Linked DNA regions of Pararhizobium capsulatum DSM 1112. The protein of the gene in region 1 interacts with the protein of each later gene in a pairwise test. Links are inferred from orthologs where the notes say so. Each region holds a gene or a part of one and is shown on either strand. Other genes may lie near its edges. The genes, in order: QO002_RS12590 and rlmB.

Evidence for each region.
Region 2: the proteins of QO002_RS12590 (region 1) and rlmB interact in binary tests that used the Escherichia coli proteins (3 or more experiments, as listed by UniProt). The link is inferred for Pararhizobium capsulatum DSM 1112 from one-to-one orthologs.

Annotation. Positions count from the first base shown.
Region 1 is NZ_JAUSVF010000001.1:2,560,934-2,570,292, forward strand. The notes cover bases 6,541-9,359. They hold QO002_RS12590 (NAD(P)H-hydrate dehydratase), read right to left. Parts: upstream 8,780-9,359; coding sequence 7,301-8,779; downstream 6,541-7,300. Other genes in these bases: QO002_RS12585 (DUF72 domain-containing protein), read left to right, coding at 6,541-7,273; QO002_RS12595 (P-II family nitrogen regulator), read left to right, coding at 9,117-9,359. In the rest of the region: gyrA (DNA gyrase subunit A), read right to left, coding at 1-1,750; QO002_RS12570 (MarC family protein), read left to right, coding at 1,982-2,611; QO002_RS12575 (single-stranded DNA-binding protein), read right to left, coding at 2,695-3,216; excinuclease ABC subunit UvrA, read left to right, coding at 3,479-6,397; more of QO002_RS12585, read left to right, coding at 6,467-6,540. UniProt on the Escherichia coli protein: Bifunctional enzyme that catalyzes the epimerization of the S- and R-forms of NAD(P)HX and the dehydration of the S-form of NAD(P)HX at the expense of ADP, which is converted to AMP.
Region 2 is NZ_JAUSVF010000001.1:2,114,420-2,125,515, reverse strand. The notes cover bases 3,747-6,629. They hold rlmB (23S rRNA (guanosine(2251)-2'-O)-methyltransferase RlmB), read left to right. Parts: upstream 3,747-4,688; coding sequence 4,689-5,570; downstream 5,571-6,629. Other genes in these bases: QO002_RS10180 (FMN-dependent NADH-azoreductase), read right to left, coding at 6,016-6,629; QO002_RS10185 (alkylphosphonate utilization protein), read right to left, coding at 5,646-5,858; QO002_RS10205 (hypothetical protein), read left to right, coding at 3,931-4,185; glf (UDP-galactopyranose mutase), read right to left, coding at 3,747-3,825. In the rest of the region: QO002_RS10220 (hypothetical protein), read right to left, coding at 14-664; tuf (elongation factor Tu), read right to left, coding at 1,053-2,228; more of glf, read right to left, coding at 2,683-3,746; more of QO002_RS10180, read right to left, coding at 6,630-6,642; QO002_RS10175 (LysR family transcriptional regulator), read left to right, coding at 6,793-7,737; QO002_RS10170 (hypothetical protein), read right to left, coding at 7,745-8,266; QO002_RS10165 (NAD kinase), read right to left, coding at 8,439-9,212; QO002_RS10160 (ABC transporter ATP-binding protein), read right to left, coding at 9,403-10,089; QO002_RS10155 (lipoprotein-releasing ABC transporter permease subunit), read right to left, coding at 10,106-11,096. UniProt on the Escherichia coli protein: Specifically methylates the ribose of guanosine 2251 in 23S rRNA.

The DNA.
Region 1 (9,359 bases):
TGGCGACGAACAGACGGGTGACGAAATCCTCGTCGCGGGTCGCCATGCCGGAACGGCCCTTGCCGCCACGACGCTGCGCCCGGTAGGTCGTCAGCGGCACGCGCTTGATGTAGCCGAGGTGGGACACGGTGATGACCATGTCTTCCTGGGCAATCAGGTCCTCGTCATCCATGTCCGGACCGCCTTCGACGATCTGCGTGCGACGAGGGGTACCGAACTCGTCGCGAACGGCAGCAAGCTCGTCCTTGACGATCGTCATGATACGAATACGCGACGACAGGATGTCCAGATAATCGCTGATCTCGGTGCCGATCTTGTTCAGCTCATCGCCGATTTCATCGCGGCCAAGCGCAGTCAGGCGAGCGAGACGCAGCTCGAGGATCGCCCGGGCCTGCTCTTCCGAGAGGTTGTAGGTCAGATCTTCGTTGATACGGTGACGCGGATCGTCGATCAGGCGGATCAGGCTTTCGACGTCGGCAGCAGGCCAGCGGCGCGTCATCAACTGCTCGCGTGCTGTCTGCGGATCCGGCGCTTCGCGGATCAGCTTGATGATCTCGTCGATATTGGCAACGGCGATGGCGAGACCGACCAGGACGTGGGCGCGCTCGCGGGCCTTGCGCAGCAAATACTTGGTGCGACGGCTGACGACATCTTCGCGGAAGGCGACGAAGGCGCGCAGCATGTCGAGCAAGGTCATCTGCTCCGGCTTGCCGCCATTGAGTGCCACCATGTTGCAGCCGAACGAGGTCTGCAGCGGCGTATAGCGATAGAGCTGGTTGAGGATGACCTCGGCGTTGGCGTCACGCTTCAACTCGACGACGACACGGTAGCCCTGGCGGTCGGATTCGTCGCGAAGGTCCGAAATGCCTTCGATGCGCTTGTCCTTGACCAGCTCGGCCATCTTCTCGATCATCGTCGCCTTGTTCACCTGATAGGGAACTTCGGTGATGATGATCTGCTCGCGGTCGCCGCGCATCGGCTCGATGGTGGCGCGGCCGCGCATGATGACCGATCCACGGCCAGTCTCGTAGGCCGAGCGAATGCCAGAGCGGCCGAGAATAAAGGCTGCAGTCGGGAAGTCCGGACCCGGAATGATTTCCATCATCTCCGGCAGTTCGATCGCCGGATTGTCGATCAGCGCGATACAGCCATTGACGACTTCGATCAGGTTGTGTGGCGGAATATTGGTCGCCATGCCGACGGCGATGCCGCCCGCGCCGTTGACCAGCAGGTTCGGGAACTTCGCGGGAACCACGACCGGCTCGCTCAGCGTGCCGTCATAGTTGTCGCGGAAATCGACCGTTTCCTTGTCGAGATCGTCCAGCAGCGAATGAGCGGCCTTGTCGAGCCGGCACTCAGTGTAACGTTCGGCGGCCGGCGGGTCGCCGTCGATCGAGCCGAAGTTGCCCTGACCGTCGATCAGCGGCAGACGCAGTGACCATGGTTGGGCCATGCGGGCCAACGCGTCATAGATCGCCAGGTTGCCGTGCGGGTGAAATTTACCCATCACGTCCCCGGTGACGCGGGCGCACTTCACATATTTTTTGTTCCAGTCGATACCGAGTTCGCTCATCCCGAAGAGGATGCGGCGATGAACCGGCTTCAAGCCGTCGCGAACATCGGGAAGCGCGCGGCTGACGATAACGCTCATCGCGTAATCCAGGTACGAGCGCTGCATTTCCTCCATGATGGAAATGGGTTCGATGCCTGGTGGGTTCTTGCCGCCGCCGGGTGTGCTTTGTTCAGTCAATTGCGATCACGATCTTTGTTCAGAATCAGACAGATTTTTATAGCCGAATGCGCTTGATAGCGCCAATTTCAGGCCCGGGTTTTGAACAGGCTTTTCGCCTCTTCGACGTTCACGGCGGCAATTACAAGGCAAAAGCGCCCTGGCCATTCCGCAACACCTTCCCTTCCTGAGATTGGTCCCCTACGAATAGGCCAGACGGCCGCCAATAGATAGAGCCGCAGGGGAAGACGCATGAACCATCTGGATCTCCTGATCAATGCGCTGACCACCGTTCTGGTGACGATAGATCCGCCGGGGCTGGCACCGATCTTCCTCAGCCTGACCATGGGCATGAGCCGGCAGCAACGCTTCATCGTCGCCTGGCGCGGATCCTTGATTGCCTTCTTCATTCTGGCAGCGTTTGCCCTCTTCGGTAACGGAATTCTCAACCTGCTCGGCATTTCAATCGGCGCCTTCCGGATTGCCGGCGGCATGCTGCTGTTCTGGATCGCCTTCGAGATGATTTTCGAGAAGCGCAACGAGCGCAAGGAAAAGACCGGCGAGGTCGCGATAACCCGGGACCACATTCACAACATCGCGGTGTTTCCGCTGGCTTTGCCCCTGATTGCCGGACCAGGTGCTATCTCCGCGACGATCCTGCTTTCTGGATCTTTCGCAAGCACAATCGATCGCCTCGAACTGATTGTGGTGATTGCCCTCTGCCTTAGTATCCTGTTTGCCGCGCTTGTCATCGCGGAGCGCATAGATCGCTTCCTCGGCGTCACCGGCCGGGCGATCCTCACAAGGCTTCTTGGTGTCATCCTCGCAGCGCTCGCAGTCCAGTTCGTGGTCGATGGCGTGCGCTCGGCTTTCTCCCTGTGAAATAGAAATCCAATTTCCGAGACATAGAAAGGGCCGGCACCGCCGACCCCTTCCGTATAAAATATCGATATGACCGATGACTATCAGAACGGGATATCGTCATCCATATCGCGCGAAAAGTTGCCGCTAGCGCCCCCGCCGGACTTGCCGGAAGGGGCCGACGGACGATCGTAGTCGTCGCCGTAGTTGCCACCGCCCGCACTACCGCCAAAATCGGAACCGCCACGACCGACAGACGCGCCGCCGCCCTCGCCGCGACCGCCGAGCATCGTCAGAGTCGAGTTGAAGCCCTGAAGCACGACCTCGGTCGAGTAGCGGTCCTGGCCGTCCTTGTCCTGCCATTTGCGGGTCTGCAGCTGGCCTTCGATATAGACGGTCGCGCCCTTCTTCAGATACTGCTCGGCAACCTTGCAGAGGCCTTCATTGAAGATCACCACGCGGTGCCACTCGGTCTTTTCCTTGCGCTCGCCGGAATTGCGGTCGCGCCAGGTTTCTGACGTCGCGATATTGAGGTTGGCGATCGGGCGGCCGTCTTGCGTGCGCCGGATTTCCGGATCAGCTCCGAGGTTTCCGATCAGAATAACCTTGTTGACACTGCCAGCCATATCGCTCTTTCCCGTCTCTTGCGCCGCTCCCCGGAGACGGCCCTTCATCGTGGCGCGTATAATAACGCCTGCCGCATGAGGATACGCCCCGCCATTTCGCGTATCCACAATCAATTATGAATTTTTGTTCTTTATTTGTTCTAATTTATGTCTATTATCCTGTCAACTGACTCGCAAAGCATCACTGTTTTTTCGATTGGCGCTCGACATGCGTCGCGCCGATCTTAAATAGGGGCTTTCGAACTCCCAGAAGCTGAGCACCATGAGCGAACTGAAGACCATTTCCATCCGCGGCGCGCGTGAGCACAATCTCAAGGGCATCGACCTCGATCTGCCGCGCAACAAGCTGATCGTCATGACCGGCCTGTCGGGATCGGGAAAATCCTCCCTCGCCTTCGATACGATCTATGCCGAGGGCCAGCGACGGTACGTTGAAAGCCTGTCGGCCTATGCGCGCCAGTTCCTGGAGATGATGCAGAAGCCGGACGTCGACAGGATCGAGGGGTTGTCACCGGCAATCTCGATCGAGCAGAAGACGACGTCGCGCAACCCGCGCTCGACGGTCGGCACGGTCACCGAAATCTACGACTACATGCGTCTGCTCTTTGCTCGTGTCGGTGTACCTTATTCGCCGGCGACGGGGCTTCCGATCGAAAGCCAGACAGTCTCCCAGATGGTCGATCGCGTCATCGATTTCGGCGAAGGGACACGCCTTTATATCCTCGCACCGATCGTGCGGGGGCGTAAGGGCGAATACAAGAAGGAACTTGCCGAGCTGATGAAGAAGGGCTTCCAGCGCGTCAAGATCGATGGACTGTTCTACGAGATTGCTGAAGCTCCCACACTCGACAAAAAGTACAAGCACGATATCGACGTCGTTGTCGATCGCGTTGTCGTGCGCAGCGACCTCACGGCTCGCCTCGCAGACAGCATCGAGACCTGCCTCAAGCTTGCCGATGGTCTGGCGATCGCCGAGTTTGCCGACAAGCCGCTGCCCCCGGAGGAAACCTCGGCCGGTGGTTCCGCCAACAAATCGCTGAATGAGACCCACGAAAGGGTGATGTTCTCGGAGAAATTTGCTTGCCCCGTTTCCGGTTTCACCATTCCGGAAATCGAGCCGCGGCTGTTCTCGTTCAACAATCCCTTTGGTGCCTGCCCGACCTGCGACGGTCTCGGCAGCCAGCAGAAGATTGATCCGGCGCTGATCGTGCCGGAGGTCGATCGCACGCTGAAAAGCGGTGCTATCGCACCGTGGGCGAAATCGACGTCTCCCTATTATAACCAGACGCTGGAAGCTCTGGGCCAGGCCTTCGTCTTCAAGCTGTCGAACAAATGGAGCGACCTCAGCCAGGCCGCGCAGGATGCGATCCTCCAGGGAACCGAGGAAAAGATCACGTTCCACTATGTGGATGGTGCCCGCTCTTATAACACCACGAAAAATTTCGAAGGCATCATCCCGAACCTCGAGCGGCGCTGGAAGGAAACCGACAGCGCCTGGGCGCGCGAGGAGATCGAGCGCTACATGTCGGCAGCCCCCTGCCCGGCCTGCAATGGCTTTCGACTGAAGCCGGAGGCCCTGGCGGTCAAGATCAACACGCTGCATATCGGACAGGTGACCGAGATGTCGATCCGCGTTGCGCGCGATTGGTTCGAGGTGCTTCCGGAGCATATGAACGCCAAGCAGAACGAGATCGCGGTGCGCATTCTCAAGGAAATCCGCGAACGCCTGCGCTTCCTCAACGATGTCGGCCTTGAATATCTGAGTCTGTCGCGCAATTCGGGCACGCTTTCCGGCGGTGAAAGCCAGCGTATCCGGCTTGCCTCGCAGATCGGGTCAGGCCTCACGGGCGTCCTCTACGTGCTCGACGAGCCATCCATCGGCCTGCATCAGCGCGACAATGCCCGCTTGCTCGATACGCTGCGGCATCTACGCGACATCGGCAACACCGTCATCGTCGTCGAGCACGATGAAGATGCCATTTTGACCTCTGATTATGTGGTTGATATCGGCCCGGCCGCCGGCATTCATGGCGGCCAGGTGGTCGCGGAAGGTACGCCTCAGCAGGTCATCGATAACCCGAACTCGCTGACGGGCAAGTATCTTTCAGGCGAGCTTTCGGTCGCTGTTCCGGCTGAGCGCCGCAAGCCGAAGAAGAAAAAGGAAATCACCGTCGTCGGCGCCCGTGCCAACAATCTCAAGAACGTCACCGCATCAATCCCGCTCGGCGTCTTTACCGCGGTAACCGGCGTGTCCGGCGGCGGCAAGTCGACCTTCCTGATCGAGACGCTCTACAAGGCGGCGGCGCGACGGATCATGGGTGCGCGCGAAAATCCGGCGGAGCATGACCGCATTGATGGTTTCGAGCACATAGACAAGGTGATCGACATCGATCAGTCGCCGATCGGGCGCACACCGCGCTCGAATCCCGCGACTTATACCGGCGCCTTCACACCGATCCGTGACTGGTTCGCCGGGCTGCCGGATGCCAAAGCGCGGGGCTACCAGCCGGGCCGCTTCTCCTTCAACGTCAAAGGGGGGCGCTGCGAAGCCTGCCAGGGCGATGGCGTCATCAAGATCGAGATGCACTTCCTGCCGGATGTTTACGTCACCTGCGATGTTTGCCATGGCAAGCGCTACAACCGCGAAACCCTCGACGTCACCTTCAAGGGCAAGTCGATCGCCGATGTGCTTGACATGACCGTCGAGGAAGCTGTCGAGTTCTTCGCGGCCGTACCAGCCGTGCGCGACAAGCTGCAGTCGCTCTTCGATGTGGGGCTCGGTTATATCAAGGTCGGCCAGCAGGCCAACACGCTTTCAGGCGGGGAGGCACAGCGCGTGAAGCTCGCCAAGGAGCTCTCCAAGCGTTCAACCGGCCGCACGCTCTATATCCTCGACGAACCAACGACCGGCCTGCATTTCCATGACGTCGCAAAGCTCCTGGAAATGCTTCACGAGCTGGTCAATCAGGGCAACTCGGTGGTCGTCATCGAGCACAATCTCGAGGTCATAAAGACAGCCGACTGGGTGATCGATTTCGGTCCTGAAGGCGGCGATGGCGGCGGCGAAGTGATTGCGGCCGGCACGCCGGAAGACATCGTCAAAGTCGAACGCTCTTACACCGGGCAGTTTATGAAGGAGCTTCTGGAGCGGCGGCCGGTGCGGAAAGTGGCAGCGGAATGAAACCTGCTGCAACGCTTGTTGGATGGAGACGGCTCATTGGTTGAGCTGGGCGTTTTAAGGGAGTGAACCATGACCAAGGCCGGAACTATTCGTACAGGCATCGGTGGCTGGACGTTCGATCCTTGGGAAGGCACGTTCTATCCTGAAAAACTCTCCAAGAAGCGGCAACTCGAGTATGCGAGCCAGCAGCTGAAGGTCATCGAGGTCAACGGCACCTATTACGGGTCGCAGAAGCCGGAGACCTTCGCCAAATGGGCCTCTGAGGTGCCGGACGGCTTTCTCTTCTCCCTCAAGGCTAGCCGTTTTGCCACCAATAAGAAGGTGCTCGCCGAAGCCGGGGAATCGATCGAGAAGTTCCTGACCCAGGGGCTCACCGAACTGGGGCCGCGTCTCGGGCCGATCCTCTGGCAATTCATGCCTACGAAGAAATTCGATCCCGATGATTTTGGCGCATTTCTCGCTCTGTTGCCGGAAAAGCAGGATGGTCTTGCGCTTCGCCACGTCGTGGAAGTGCGCAACCCGTCGTTCAAGGTGCCGGAGTTTGCCGCGCTCTTGGCCAAGCACAACGTCGCCGTGGTGGCCGCTGACCACGGTGAGTATCCGATGATTGCGGACGTGACAGCCGATTTTGTCTACACGCGCTTGCAGACAGGAAGCGACGCCGTTGCCACCTGCTATGACGAAAAACGGCTAGACCTTTGGGCTGATCGGCTGAAAACCTGGGCCGAGGGCGGCACGGTGGAAGAACTCGAAAAGGCAGATCCGGCACGTCAGCCAGAAAAGAAGCCGCGCGATGTATTCGCCTTCTTCATCACCGAGGGCAAAGTGAACGCGCCGACCGGAGCGAAGGCCCTGCAGGCCCGGGTGGATCAGTAAAAGTGATACAGCGCTAGCTCTCGGCAGCTATCGAGCGAGCGGGACGACAGCTGCGGCCAGGTCCTCTGCCGTCAGCCCCTCTCCAAGTTTCGCGGCTGTGGCGCCATGGCGCCAGACACCGGCGGCAGCAGCCTCGAAGGCCGGCATGCCTTGCGCCAGATGCGCACCGATGATGCCCGCGAGAACATCCCCTGAGCCCGCGGTGGCAAGCCACGGCGGTGCGTTATCATTAACTGCGGCGCGGCCATCGGGGCTGGCAATCACCGTATCGGCCCCTTTGTAGATAAGGACCGCATGGCTGCGCTCTGCTGCGGCTAGCGCCTTGTCGATCTTCGAGAGTTTTTCATCCTCGGCAATATCGGGAAAAAGTCTACGGAACTCACCTTCATGGGGCGTCAGCACGAGGCGGACTTCGCCATCTGCGAAGAGTTCAAACAGTGACTGAGGCTTCTCGCGGAAGGCGGTGATGCCGTCTGCATCGAGCACCAGCCGGCGCTCCCGAAGCATGGCAACATACTGTCTCGCCCGCTCCAGATCCCCGAAAGCCGGCCCGAGCACGAAGGCGTGGATGCGCGCGTCTTCCAGCCAATGCGCAAGGTCCTCCCCGCGATCGATTTCCTTCATCATGACGGCGGTCAGATGGGTGGTATCGACCTCAAGAGCCGCTACGCTCCCCGCGATCGTCACAAGCCCTGCCCCGGACCGCAAGCCTGCTGTGGCCGAAAGGCGGGAGGCGCCGGTCGCAAACGCGCCGCCGGAAAAAACACCGAGATGGCCGCGTGTGTATTTGTGGGATGACGGATTGAGCGCATGATCAAGCTGGGGCCATAGGTGCGGCCCGTTCACCGTGACGGATCCCGCACCAGCTTCCAGGATACGGCGGGGAATGCCGATATCAAAAACCTCGATTTCGCCACACAAGGAGCGTCCGGGCAGAAGCATATGACCTGGTTTGCGGGCCATGAAGGTCACGGTAAGGCTTGCCTTGAAACTCTCTCCCAAAACCTGTCCGGTACGCCCGTCCACGCCGGACGGCAGGTCAACGGCGACTACCGGGAGCCCCTCATTCGCAACGCACCGCATGACATCAGCAACATCGTCCGGAACGGGACGAGCAAGACCGGCTCCAAAGATGCAATCGACGACCACATCTCCATCGTGCGGTGTGTACGCGTTGATCGGTAGTGCCGAACTCGCAAATGCTGCAAAGGCGATAGCGGCATCCCCCTTCAACGCCTCAACGGCGCCGAATGCGTAAGCTGCCACCTTCGCACCACTCTCGGCAAGCGCCCTCGCCGCAACATAGCCATCACCGCCGTTGTTACCGGGTCCGCAAAGAACGATGAAGCGATGCGCGTGCGGAAAGTGTCGGAGAGCGGTCGCCGCGACAGCGCGCCCGGCGCGCTCCATTAGTCCGAAACTTGAAAGTCCCGAGGCCGCTGCTGCGGCATCTGCGGCGCTCATTTGCGATGGTGTAAAAAGAAAATGCAGGGGTTTGTTGCGCATGACGCGAACATGGCGTCCCTGACCGAGCAAGACAAGCACCATTTTTCATCGACTTGTGAGCATTTTTTATGCATTTGCATATATTTGCCGCGGATTACTGGTTCATGTTTACGGGTGACCGTTGCTCATTTGCTAAGCACGGGTTTTCGCTGTTAAAAAATCACAAAAAATAGGCAAAAACGCGTGATTATTCGCAACAAAGACGTATGATCACCGCGCAGGAGGAAGATTTCGCGCCATTTCGCGCACCATTTTCCTTATCTGGCATATAAAATGCATATCGTCGGCGGAGCGGGATCATCCTGCTACAACGGGAGAAGCGGAGAGACATTTTCTCATGAAAAAGATCGAAGCGATCATTAAGCCTTTCAAACTGGATGAAGTTAAGGAAGCGCTTCAAGAGGTCGGGTTGCAGGGTATCACCGTCACAGAGGCAAAGGGTTTCGGCCGCCAGAAGGGACATACGGAGCTTTATCGCGGCGCGGAATACGTTGTGGATTTTCTCCCGAAGGTGAAGGTTGAGGTCGTCTTGGCCGACGAAAACGCGGACGCCGTTATCGAGGCGATCCGCAACGCCGCC
Region 2 (11,096 bases), 450 kb from region 1 along the record:
AAAAGTATGGCGATTACCAGTTGAGCGCGTAGCGCAGATTGACGGACGCGGTCGGCGCGCGAACCGGATTTTGCACGGCGCCCTGCAGGACAACGCCTCCGAGGATATTCTGCTCGAAGGCAAGCCGGTTTGTGAATGTACCGTCCCCGGTCGAGAACGCCCCCTCGGCAATCAAGGATGGTCCGCCCTCCGTCACGGAAAGCCGTGCGGTTTGCCTGCCTGTCGCCGAACGGCACTGGCGTTCATACGTGTTGCATTGCAGGGTCAAAGATCGACTGGTTTGCAGATCTAGCCGCTTGGTCAGGATGCGTCGGCGCAATGCCTCCACCCCAACGCCAACCGCGCCCGTTACGACGTTGCGACGAACGTTGAAACTGTTTTGTCCGGTAGCGGCCATGCTCTGCCCGGATTGCGTGGAAATGCGTCCCCAGAAATCCACCGGCACAAGCGTCGTCAGCCGCCCTGCGTTGTTCGCATTGACGAATACATCGGCCCCAGCGGTTACATCCGCCGGCAGCGGCAGCTTCATGCCCATTTTGAACGTGTAGGCGTTCTCGCCGGTCTTTGCGGGCACCCATATCAGATTGTCGGCATTCACCGGATAGGCTCCGACCGCGAACAGCAACACGCCGACGCAAAGCGCCTTCATCTTCCAGATGTTCATTGGTTACCCCAGCCATGGCGCATTGAGCGCAACGAGCCTCACCCAAATTGGGCCGGCTCAAGACAACGGGTTCGGCTATCTTGTAACAAAAAGCATCGAAGAGATGAAGCTTTGAATGGAATATATCCGGGCTCAAAAGGCGGCTGTGTTGCACCAGCCCCACAACAAGACGACGCGATCTTTTCCGAACCCACCCGGGCACAAAGACAAAAAAAGAAGGCGTCGCAATCACTTGCGACGCCTTCTTTTATTCAATCAGGCTTGAAGCCGGACCGTCGATTACTCGACAATGGAAGCCACGATCCCGGCGCCGTACGCAAATCGCGCTTGCGCGCCATTTGCACCTCTTAAGCGCCGTCGGCAGCTTTCGCCATCGTCGGCCCGTCGATTACTCGACGATCGAGGCCACGATGCCGGCGCCGACGGTACGGCCGCCTTCGCGGATTGCGAAGCGCAGCTTTTCTTCCATCGCGATCGGAACGATCAGCTCGACGGAAACCGTGACGTTGTCGCCCGGCATAACCATTTCCGTGCCTTCCGGCAGCGAAACGATGCCGGTCACGTCCGTCGTGCGGAAGTAGAACTGCGGACGGTAGTTGGTGAAGAACGGCGTATGACGGCCGCCCTCTTCCTTCGTCAGGATGTAGGCTTCTGCCATGAACTTCTTGTGCGGCTTGACCGAACCCGGCTTGCACAGGATCTGGCCACGCTCAACGCCGTCACGGGTGACGCCGCGGATCAGCGCGCCGATGTTGTCGCCGGCCTGGCCCTGGTCGAGCAGCTTGCGGAACATTTCAACGCCGGTAACCGTCGTCTTGGTAGTCGGGCGGATGCCGACAATCTCGACTTCTTCGCCAACCTTGACGATACCGCGCTCGACGCGGCCGGTCACAACCGTACCACGGCCCGAGATCGAGAACACGTCTTCGATCGGCAGCAGGAACGGCAGGTTGATCGGACGCTCAGGCGTCGGGATGTAGGCGTCGACAGCAGCCATCAGCTCGCGGATCGAGTCTTCGCCGATCTTCTTGTCCGAATCTTCCAGAGCAGCAAGAGCCGAGCCCTTGATGATCGGGATGTCATCGCCCGGGAAGTCGTAGGACGACAGAAGTTCGCGAACTTCAAGCTCGACCAGCTCGAGAAGCTCGGCGTCGTCAACCTGGTCGACCTTGTTGAGGAACACGACGATCGCCGGAACGCCAACCTGACGGGCAAGCAGGATGTGCTCGCGGGTCTGCGGCATCGGGCCGTCGGCAGCCGAGCAAACCAGGATCGCGCCGTCCATCTGCGCCGCACCGGTGATCATGTTCTTGACGTAGTCGGCGTGGCCGGGGCAGTCGACGTGCGCGTAGTGACGGGCAGGCGTCTCATATTCGACGTGCGCCGTCGAAATGGTGATGCCGCGCGCCTTTTCTTCCGGGGCAGCGTCGATCTGGTCGTACGCCTTGAACTCGCCGAAATACTTCGTGATCGCCGCCGTCAGCGACGTCTTGCCATGGTCAACGTGGCCGATCGTGCCAATGTTAACGTGCGGCTTGTTGCGCTCAAATTTGCTCTTTGCCATGGGGCTAGGTTTCCTGTGATCTATGACAATGGATGCGTCCGGCGGCGCCGGTTTGGGGAGGCGTTTAAGGGTTTCGGAAGAATTGCGCAAGACTTAATTGCGTTGCGCGATACCGGAGGTCCGGTACGCCTTGGTGACGCATATGGGGCGTAAGCTTCGACTTTTCCAGTGGGAGGGCTTTTCGAATGAAAACAACGGAGAAGCCGGGACTTGTCCGCAGTTTCTCATAAGCGGCGCGAAATATGTCCCGTCCGCAGAAAGAGAGGACAATCGACGGGAACCAATTGCAAGCCGCAGCGCTCCGATCCGTTCGACAACCACAGCCCTTCCACTGCCGAAACTCACTAGAAAGCAGGGAAAGCTGCGAACTTTCGACTCGCTGAAAAAGCAAAAAGGCCCCCAGCCGGAACCGGGAGCCTGAGTTCGGAGGCCCGAAGCTGGAGGCGACGCGCGCTCAGTCCGGATTGACGTGGAACGCGCCCATGGTATCGCCGTCGCGTTTGTAGGCGGCGGCAGTATCGAGCGCTTCGCGGATCGTCACGTCCATGTCGAGATAGCGATAGGTGCCGAGGCGTCCAACGAAGGTCACCCCGTGCTCCGCCTTCGCCTTTTCGACATATCTGCCCAGCAGCGATTTCTCGTCGGCGAGACGGATAGGATAGTATGGAATATCATTCTCGCCACAGGCGCGCGAGTATTCGCGGTAGCAAACGGATTTCTCGTGCTTCTCCCACGGCGAGAAATGCTTGTGCTCGGTGATGCGGGTATAAGGCACTTCGACATCGCCGTAGTTCATCACAGCACAGCCCTGATAGTCCCCGTCATGGCGGAACATCTCGAAATCCAGGGTGCGATAGCCCAGCCGGCCGAGTTCGAAGTCGAAGTAACCGTCCAGCGGCCCGGAATAGAAGACATGGTCGAAGGCGCCAGCGTCCGAGCGCGTGAAGCGCCGATTGAGCTCGACCTGGATGCGATCATGATCAAGGATTTTCTCAACCATCGGCGTATAGCCGTTTTCAGGCATGCCCTGAAAACGATGGAAGAAGTAGTTATCGTCATAGTTGAAGCGGACGGGCAACCGTTTCAGGATGCTCGCAGGCAGATCGTTCGGATCGCAGCCCCACTGCTTGATGGTGTAGCCCTTGAAGAAGGCCTCGTAGAGCCTCTGGCCGACGAATCGCAGGGCCTGCTCCTCGAAGGTCTTGGGATCTTCGATCGACGTATCGGAGAGGGTCTCGATAAACGCCCTCGCCTCGTCCGGGCGAAAGCTCTTGCCGAAAACCTGGTTGATCGTATGCAGGTTGATCGGCAGCGAATAGACCTGGTCGCCGGAGGTGGTCTTGACCCGGTTGACATAGGGCATGAACCGCTCGAAGCGGTTCACGTAGGTCCAGACCTCTTCATCATCCGTATGAAAGATATGCGGCCCGTAGGTGTGAACCATCACGCCCGATTCGTCGTCACGCTCAGTGTAGCAGTTTCCGGCGATATGCTTGCGCTCGTCGACGATGGTGATGTCGTGCCCCGCCTCGGCCAGGGTCCGGCCGATGACCGCGCCGGACAGGCCGGCGCCCACAAGAAGAATTCGCTTAGACATTGGGAGCCTTTGAAAGCGTGTCCGTTTCAGCCTTCGTATGTCGGCACACATCCCTCGGCAAGTCTAAATTAACCATGCTGATTTCTCGCATCCGGCATTCCCGCAATGAAAGCATGGCTGCCGGACGGATCGACGATCTGCAGCTTTCTGAAGGCGGAAAACAAACTCCTGCTTTACTCGAAGAATAAGCGGGTTATGCTCGCCCCATCAGCAAGAGGAGGGCCGGAAATGGCTAAAGGTCAAGTCAAGAGCAACAAGGAAACCCGCAAACCGAAGAAGGATAAGGTCGCTGAAAAAGCGGCGCCTGCATTTGGTTCGCAGGTGAAGAGCAGCGAGAGCACGCTCGGCAAAAAGAAGTGATGGGCAAACGCCTTCCCAACACACCCTCGTCGCCATCCATGGCGGCGGGGTACAAGATCCGTGACGAGGCGGAGCACAGGTGACACAGCAATAATCTAGGAAATTGGAGCGGGTAGCGGGAATCGAACCCGCGTATTCAGCTTGGAAGGCTGCTGCTCTACCATTGAGCTATACCCGCGGGGTCATGATCCGTGCAACAGAATGGTGGAGGGAGTTGGATTTGAACCAACGTAGGCTGAGCCAACGGATTTACAGTCCGTCCCCTTTAACCACTCGGGCATCCCTCCATTATTCTGTCGGGATCAAGCGACCAGTATCAGATCATTTCGGCGGTGGCCTCGTCGGCGACGCCTCGTGATCTGCGCCGGGTATATGACTGCCTCGCTCCCTCCTGTCAACACGACCTCTCAGAAAAAATTGCGTTTTTCCGTCAGAAATATCGACGGCTGCAAGAAACGCGAAAAACGGTTTCGCCGTCACGGGTTCACCGATATAAGGCTGACATGACCAAGGACAATCCGGGCGACAAGAGCGCCAAAGACAGCCATTATGCAACGCTGCGACGCGCCCACCGCGACGGCCGGCGCGAGCGTGGAGAAATCCCGACGCCGCAGCAGGATCGCCGAGCCAAGAAGGGTAAGGACGACTGGAAGGCGCCACAGCTACAGCCCGACCAGGTGCTGCTCTACGGCCTGCACACCGTGCGTGCAGCGCTCGATAATCCCGAGCGGCAGATCATCAAGCTGTCGGTGACGCAGAACGCGCTCGTGCGCCTTGAGATCGGCCCGGTTGAAGCGCTAACGTTCCCCGTGGAGATGGTTTCGCCGCAGGATCTCGACAAGGTTCTGGGGCCTGATGCGATCCATCAGGGCATCATGCTGGAAACGCGTCCCCTGCCCGTGCGCCGTCTTTCGGCACTTAAGGACAGCCCGCTCATTCTGGTTCTGGATCAGGTTACGGACCCGCACAATGTCGGCGCCATCATGCGATCGGCCGTTGCCTTCAACGCCGGCGCGCTGATCACCACCATGCGTCATAGCCCGACCGAATCGGGCGTCCTGGCAAAATCCGCCTCCGGCGCGCTGGAAATGATTCCTTATATCCAGATCACCAATCTGGCCGACGCCCTGGAAGAGTTGCACAAGCTGGGTTTCACATCCGTCGGCCTTGATTCGGAAGGGCCTGCACCGCTGGAGGAAACTCTGTCCGGGGAAAAGGTCGCGCTTGTGCTCGGCGCCGAGGGCAAGGGCCTTCGGCAGAAAACACGCACGACCGTCTCGGCGCTTGCCCGACTGGATATGCCCGGCGCAATCAAGTCGCTGAACGTCTCCAACGCAGCGGCAATCGCCATGTATGCAACACGCAACCATCTGGGCCGGCAATAGGGAGCTTTCGGCTCCCTGCCGTGTCCTTGTTTCATTCGCATTGTGCGAAAGAAACGGCACATTGCCGAGTTCGCGTCAGGCCTTCTTCAGAAACTCCGTACGCAGCACCAGTCCCTTGATCTTGGCATGCCGGCAATCGACTTCATCGGGATTGTCGGTCAAGTGGATGCCCTTGATGACGGTGCCGCGCTTCAGCGTTTCCGACGTGCCCTTCACCTTCAGGTCCTTGATCAACGTGACATTGTCGCCCTCTTGAAGAAGGGTGCCGTTGCTGTCTCTGACGTCCATCTCACTGCTCCGTGGCTTCGGCTCGAGGGCGCTTGATGCGTACCCCCTCCCGGCCCTAAAGCTTTGGCTCCCGATTGTCCATCGGCGCGCGCATAACCCACGCGAAAGGCCGGGCGCTGGAGGCTGGCCCGGCCTTGCAATGCTTCGCTTGATTCGATCAGGCTGCAGTGGCGAGGTCGTTCCGCGCTGCGATTTCCTTGCGTGCCGCAGCAATTGAGGCTTCCTTCGATTCGGCGCTGATCGCCAAACCTTCGGCACGCACGAACTCGACGTCCGTAATGCCGATGAAAGCGAAGACGGATGTCAGGTAGGTTTCCTGATGGTCCATGGCGCTGATGGGCGAGCCGGCGGAATAGTGGCCGCCACGGGTGGAGGCAACAATCACCGTCTTGCCCTTGGCCAGGCCTTCAACACCGGAAGCCGTGTAGCGGAAGGTCGTGCCGGCAACGAGGATGCGGTCGATCCAGGCCTTCAACTGGCTCGGGATGGTGAAGTTGTACATCGGAGCGCCGATGACGACGACGTCAGCTGCAAGAAATTCCTGAAGCGCATCGCGGGCGACGTCCAGTTCACCGGCGAGGCCCCTGTCGATGCCTTCCGGGTTGGCGGAAGCGGCCATCAGGTGAGAACCGTTGAGATGGACCAGCGGTGCGGCGGCAACGTCGCGGTAAACGACGGAGGCGCCTGCGTTTTCGGCTTTCAGTTTTTCGGTGATGGCGGCGGTCAGAGCGCGGGAAACGGAGTGATCGCCGAGGATACCGGAATCGATATGGAGGATGTTCATGGCAGACCTTCTGGATTGAGTGTTTCGTTGCCAATGATATGAATTCAAAACAATCAAACGATAAGTCGGCTCTTTTTCCACGATCCGTTTCCTGATAGAAACAATAGTAAGGAATATCGTTGGAAGCAGCGGTTCGAAAAGGAACGTCTCATGCAAGACTTGAACGATCTGGCGCTGTTTGCAGCCGTGGTGAAGCACAAGGGGTTTTCAGCTGCAGCCCGCAGCCTCAACATTCCGAAGTCCAAGCTCAGCAAACATGTCGCTCGCCTCGAACAGCAGCTGGACGTTCGCCTTCTGGAACGATCAACCCGGAAATTGAGGGTCACCGAGATCGGTCAAGCCTTCTACGAGCGATGCGAGACCGTGCTTGCCGGCGTCGAGGCTGCACAGGCTGTTGTCGAAGCGGCGCGCAGCGCGCCGGCCGGGATCGTCAGGCTTGCATGCCCCATCGGTTTCACGCCGATGCTGGCCGGCATCCTCCCCGTCTTCCATCGCCGCTACCCGGCCGTTCGTATTCTCGTCCATACGACAAACCGCCGTATCGATCTGGTCGAGGAGCGCATCGACATCGCGCTCCGGGCCCGGGACCAACTTGATACGGAAAACCATCTGATCGTACGCAAGCTGGGAGAGGCCCGGCGTTTCCTGGCCGCGAGCCCGGCTTTTATCGCCCATCATGGTGAAATTACCATCGACACGTTGGCAAAGGTCCCCACGCTTTCGATGAACGACATCCACGCCACCGACGCCTGGCAACTCGTAGACAAGGATGGGATCGAGCGTGAAATTGTTCATAATCCGGTAATCGGCTGCGGCGATTTCGGGATACTCGAGCGTGCGACAATTGAAGGCGTCGGTGTCGCCCTGTTGCCCGATCATCTCTGTGAACGCGGCTTTCGGTCCGGCATCCTCGTCCCTGTCCTGCCCGACTGGTCATCGCGAGACTCCATCGTGCATCTGGCCTTCACCTCGCGTCACGGTATTCTGCCGGCCGTGAGGGCGTTGATCGACTTTTTGGCAGAATCTCTGCCCGCCGCCATGTCTCGCTGCCGGGAAATCGTGCCGCAACCTGCAATGCTCGACGCTGCCGAGTAGCATCCGATCAGTTGGTTTCGCGCTCGACTTTTATATCGCCGATGTCGTCGATCAGCACGGTCCAGGTTTCCGATTCTGTCGCCGCCGGGTCTGTCTTTAAGTAGACAGTGGCAAACAGGCCGGGTTGGCGTGAAATGCCGTCGGATGTTTCGGGGCGGATGTCCGTCACATAGGCTTTCATCGCGGAAAACTCTTCAAGCTCCGCCGATGAAATGATTTTCGGCCCATCGGCGCTGGATGCGATCTGCTGAAGATAGATATGTGCGTTGCCCTCGGGCTGACGCACGGCGATCAGCTTGTAGTAGCCGCGCTGGGTATCCGGTTCTGCCTGTTGCGTCGAAGGCGGATTCTGCTTCTTCTCGGCTTCGCCTGTCAGATCCAGCACGTTCAGCGGATCACCGCTTTCTTCCCAATATCCGGTACTGGTCACGAAGATGATGTTTGCTGCCGGAAGCACCTCCTCCGCCCCGCGGGCAAGACCGGTCAGCGACGTAAAGGCGAGAGCAGCAAGAAAGTAGGCACGGCGCATCTGTCCAGCTCCAGGTGCATCTATCGGGTACACAACTCTCCGGCGCGCAGAGAGCGCACAAAGACTATGAATTCAGGCGCAATACTAGCGATAAATCGTCCCGGATTTAAGGATTTATGAACGACACGGCGGAACGGCGGCTTTCGGGACGCTTATTCGCCCGGTGACACCTTCAGTTGTCGAATTGTTCAGCCAGAATACGATCGGACCAGGAATAGTCCGGATCCGAAAGGATCCGGGCCGTGGTGTTTTCCGACTCGGCAATCCGTACCTTCACGACCGACTTGACCTCGATATGATCGGCGACCGCGTTTACCGGGCGCTTATCGTCCTCAAGGATGGCTATGTCGACCGTGACCTTGTTGGGAAGAAGCGCGCCGCGCCATCTCCGCGGGCGGAAGGGGCTGACTGGCGTCAGCGCCAGCAGCGGCGCTTCCAGAGGGAGGATCGGTCCGTGGGCGGAAAGGTTGTAGGCCGTGGAGCCTGCCGGTGTCGCCAGGAGAACCCCGTCGCAGATCAGCTCCTCAAGGCGCACCCGACCATCAATGACGATCCGCAGCTTGGCTGCCTGATAGGATTGCCGGAACAGATAGACTTCATTGATGGCCAGCGCCCGAAAACGGTTGCCGTCGACATCCACAGTCTGCATTTCCAGCGGCCGGAAGGCGTTCTCGACAGCCTCGGCGAGGCGTTCCGGCAGGTTTTCTGCGCTATAGCGGTTCATCAGGAAGCCGACAGACCCCCTGTTCATGCCATAGACGAGCTTTCCCGAATTCATCGTCTTGTGCAGGGTCTGCAGCATGAAGCCGTCGCCACCGAGCGCGACGATCACATCGGCTTCGGTCGGGTCGGTATTGCCATAAAGCGCCGTCAGCTCCTCGGCCGCCTGCTGTGCGTCATCCGCGGAAGACGCGACAAAGGCGATGCTGTTGAAGGTACGTGCCATGGAATGCCTGCTTTATCGATGATGGATCAGAAGCACGGCATCTCCTCCTTTGGGAATTCAAGGAGTTACCGCGCAGCGCGGCCACACGGTCGCGCTCAAGCATCATGCACAAAACAAGTTCTTGGAAAAGAAAAACAATTCCGCAATGCAGTGGCGTTTCGGAAAACGCAATCGCACAACCGAGAAGCGCTCAGTCGAGCTCGACGACCTTGCCGTTTTCAAGTGTTACGCGGCGATCCATCAACGAGGCCAGCTGATAATTATGAGTGGCAATCATCGCCGCCAGTCCGGATTGACGTACCAGCGCTTCCAGAGCCTCAAAGACATAGCCGGCAGTCTCGGGATCGAGATTGCCAGTCGGCTCATCCGCCAGAAGCACGAGCGGCGCATTGGCAACGGCGCGCGCAATCGCCACGCGCTGCTGCTCCCCGCCCGACAATTCAGCCGGCCTGTGCTCGGCCCGATGGCCGATACGCATATAATCGAGAAGGGCAGCCGACCGTTCGCGGGCCTCGGCTTTCGCAAGACCTGCGATCAGCTGCGGCATCATGATGTTTTCGATGGCCGTGAATTCCGGCAGCAAATGGTGGAACTGATAGACGAAGCCGATATCGTTGCGACGGATAGCCGTGCGCTGCTGATCGCCCATCGTCCCGCAGGAGACACCGTTGATCAACACCTCGCCTGCATCCGGCCGCTCCAGCAGGCCGGCAAGGTGCAGGAGTGTGGATTTCCCGGTACCCGAGGGGGCAACAAGCGCCACCGTCTGTCCTGCCTTCAGCGAAAAATCCACTCCCTTGAGAATCGACAGGGAGTTGTCGCCCTGCGTGTAATGGCGTTCGACGCCGGTAAGCTGCAATGCCACGCGTGCGGCCATCGTGTCGTAATCCCTGTTACTCGTAACGCAACGCTTGCACCGGATCGAGGCGCGAGGCGCGCCAGGCCGGGAAGATCGTCGCGAGGAAAGAAAGGCCGATCGCCATCAGCACGACGGAAACCGTCTCGCCGGCATTCATGTCGGCCGGAAGCTGGCTGAGGAAATAAAGCTCCGGATTGAAGATCGTCTGCCCCGAAATCCACGAGAAGAACTCGCGGATCGATTCGATATTCAGACAAACGATCACCCCGACCAGGACGCCTGCAAATGTGCCGACAATGCCGATCGCCGCCCCGGTCATGAAGAAGATTCGCATGACGGAACCGGAACTGGCACCCATCGTGCGCAGGATGGCAATATCCGCCCCCTTGTCCTTCACCAGCATGATCAGGCCCGACACGATGTTGAGCGCCGCGACCAGTACGATCAGCGTGAGGATCATGAACATGACGTTGCGTTCGACTTCGAGTGCCGAGAAGAAGGTCTTGTTGCGGTCGCGCCAGTCACTGATCAAGATCTGCCGACCTGCGGCGTCTTCAACCGGCTTGCGCAGGCTGTCCACCATGTCCGGATTGGCGACGAACAGCTCGATGGACTGGGCAATGCCCTCGGCGTTGAAGTAGAGTTGCGCCTCTTCAAGCGGCATGAAGATGATCGAGGCATCATATTCCGACATCCCGATCTCGAAGATCGCCGAGACGGTATAGGATTTGACGCGCGGGTTGACCCCCATCGGCGTCACATCGCCTTCTGGAGCGACCAGCGTGATAGTGCTGCCAGCCTGAAGGCCGAGCTGGTCGGCCATGCGCGAGCCGATGGCGACGCCGGTTCCGGCAGCAAAGCCGACGAGGTCGCCGGACTTGATGTTGTCGGAGATGGACTTCATCTTCGCAAGATCATCGGCGCGCACACCGCGCACGAGCGCCCCGGTGCCTGCTCCGCCCTGGCCGGACGCGAGCGTCTGGCCCTCGATCAACGGGATCGCCATCGTCACGCCCTGGATGCCC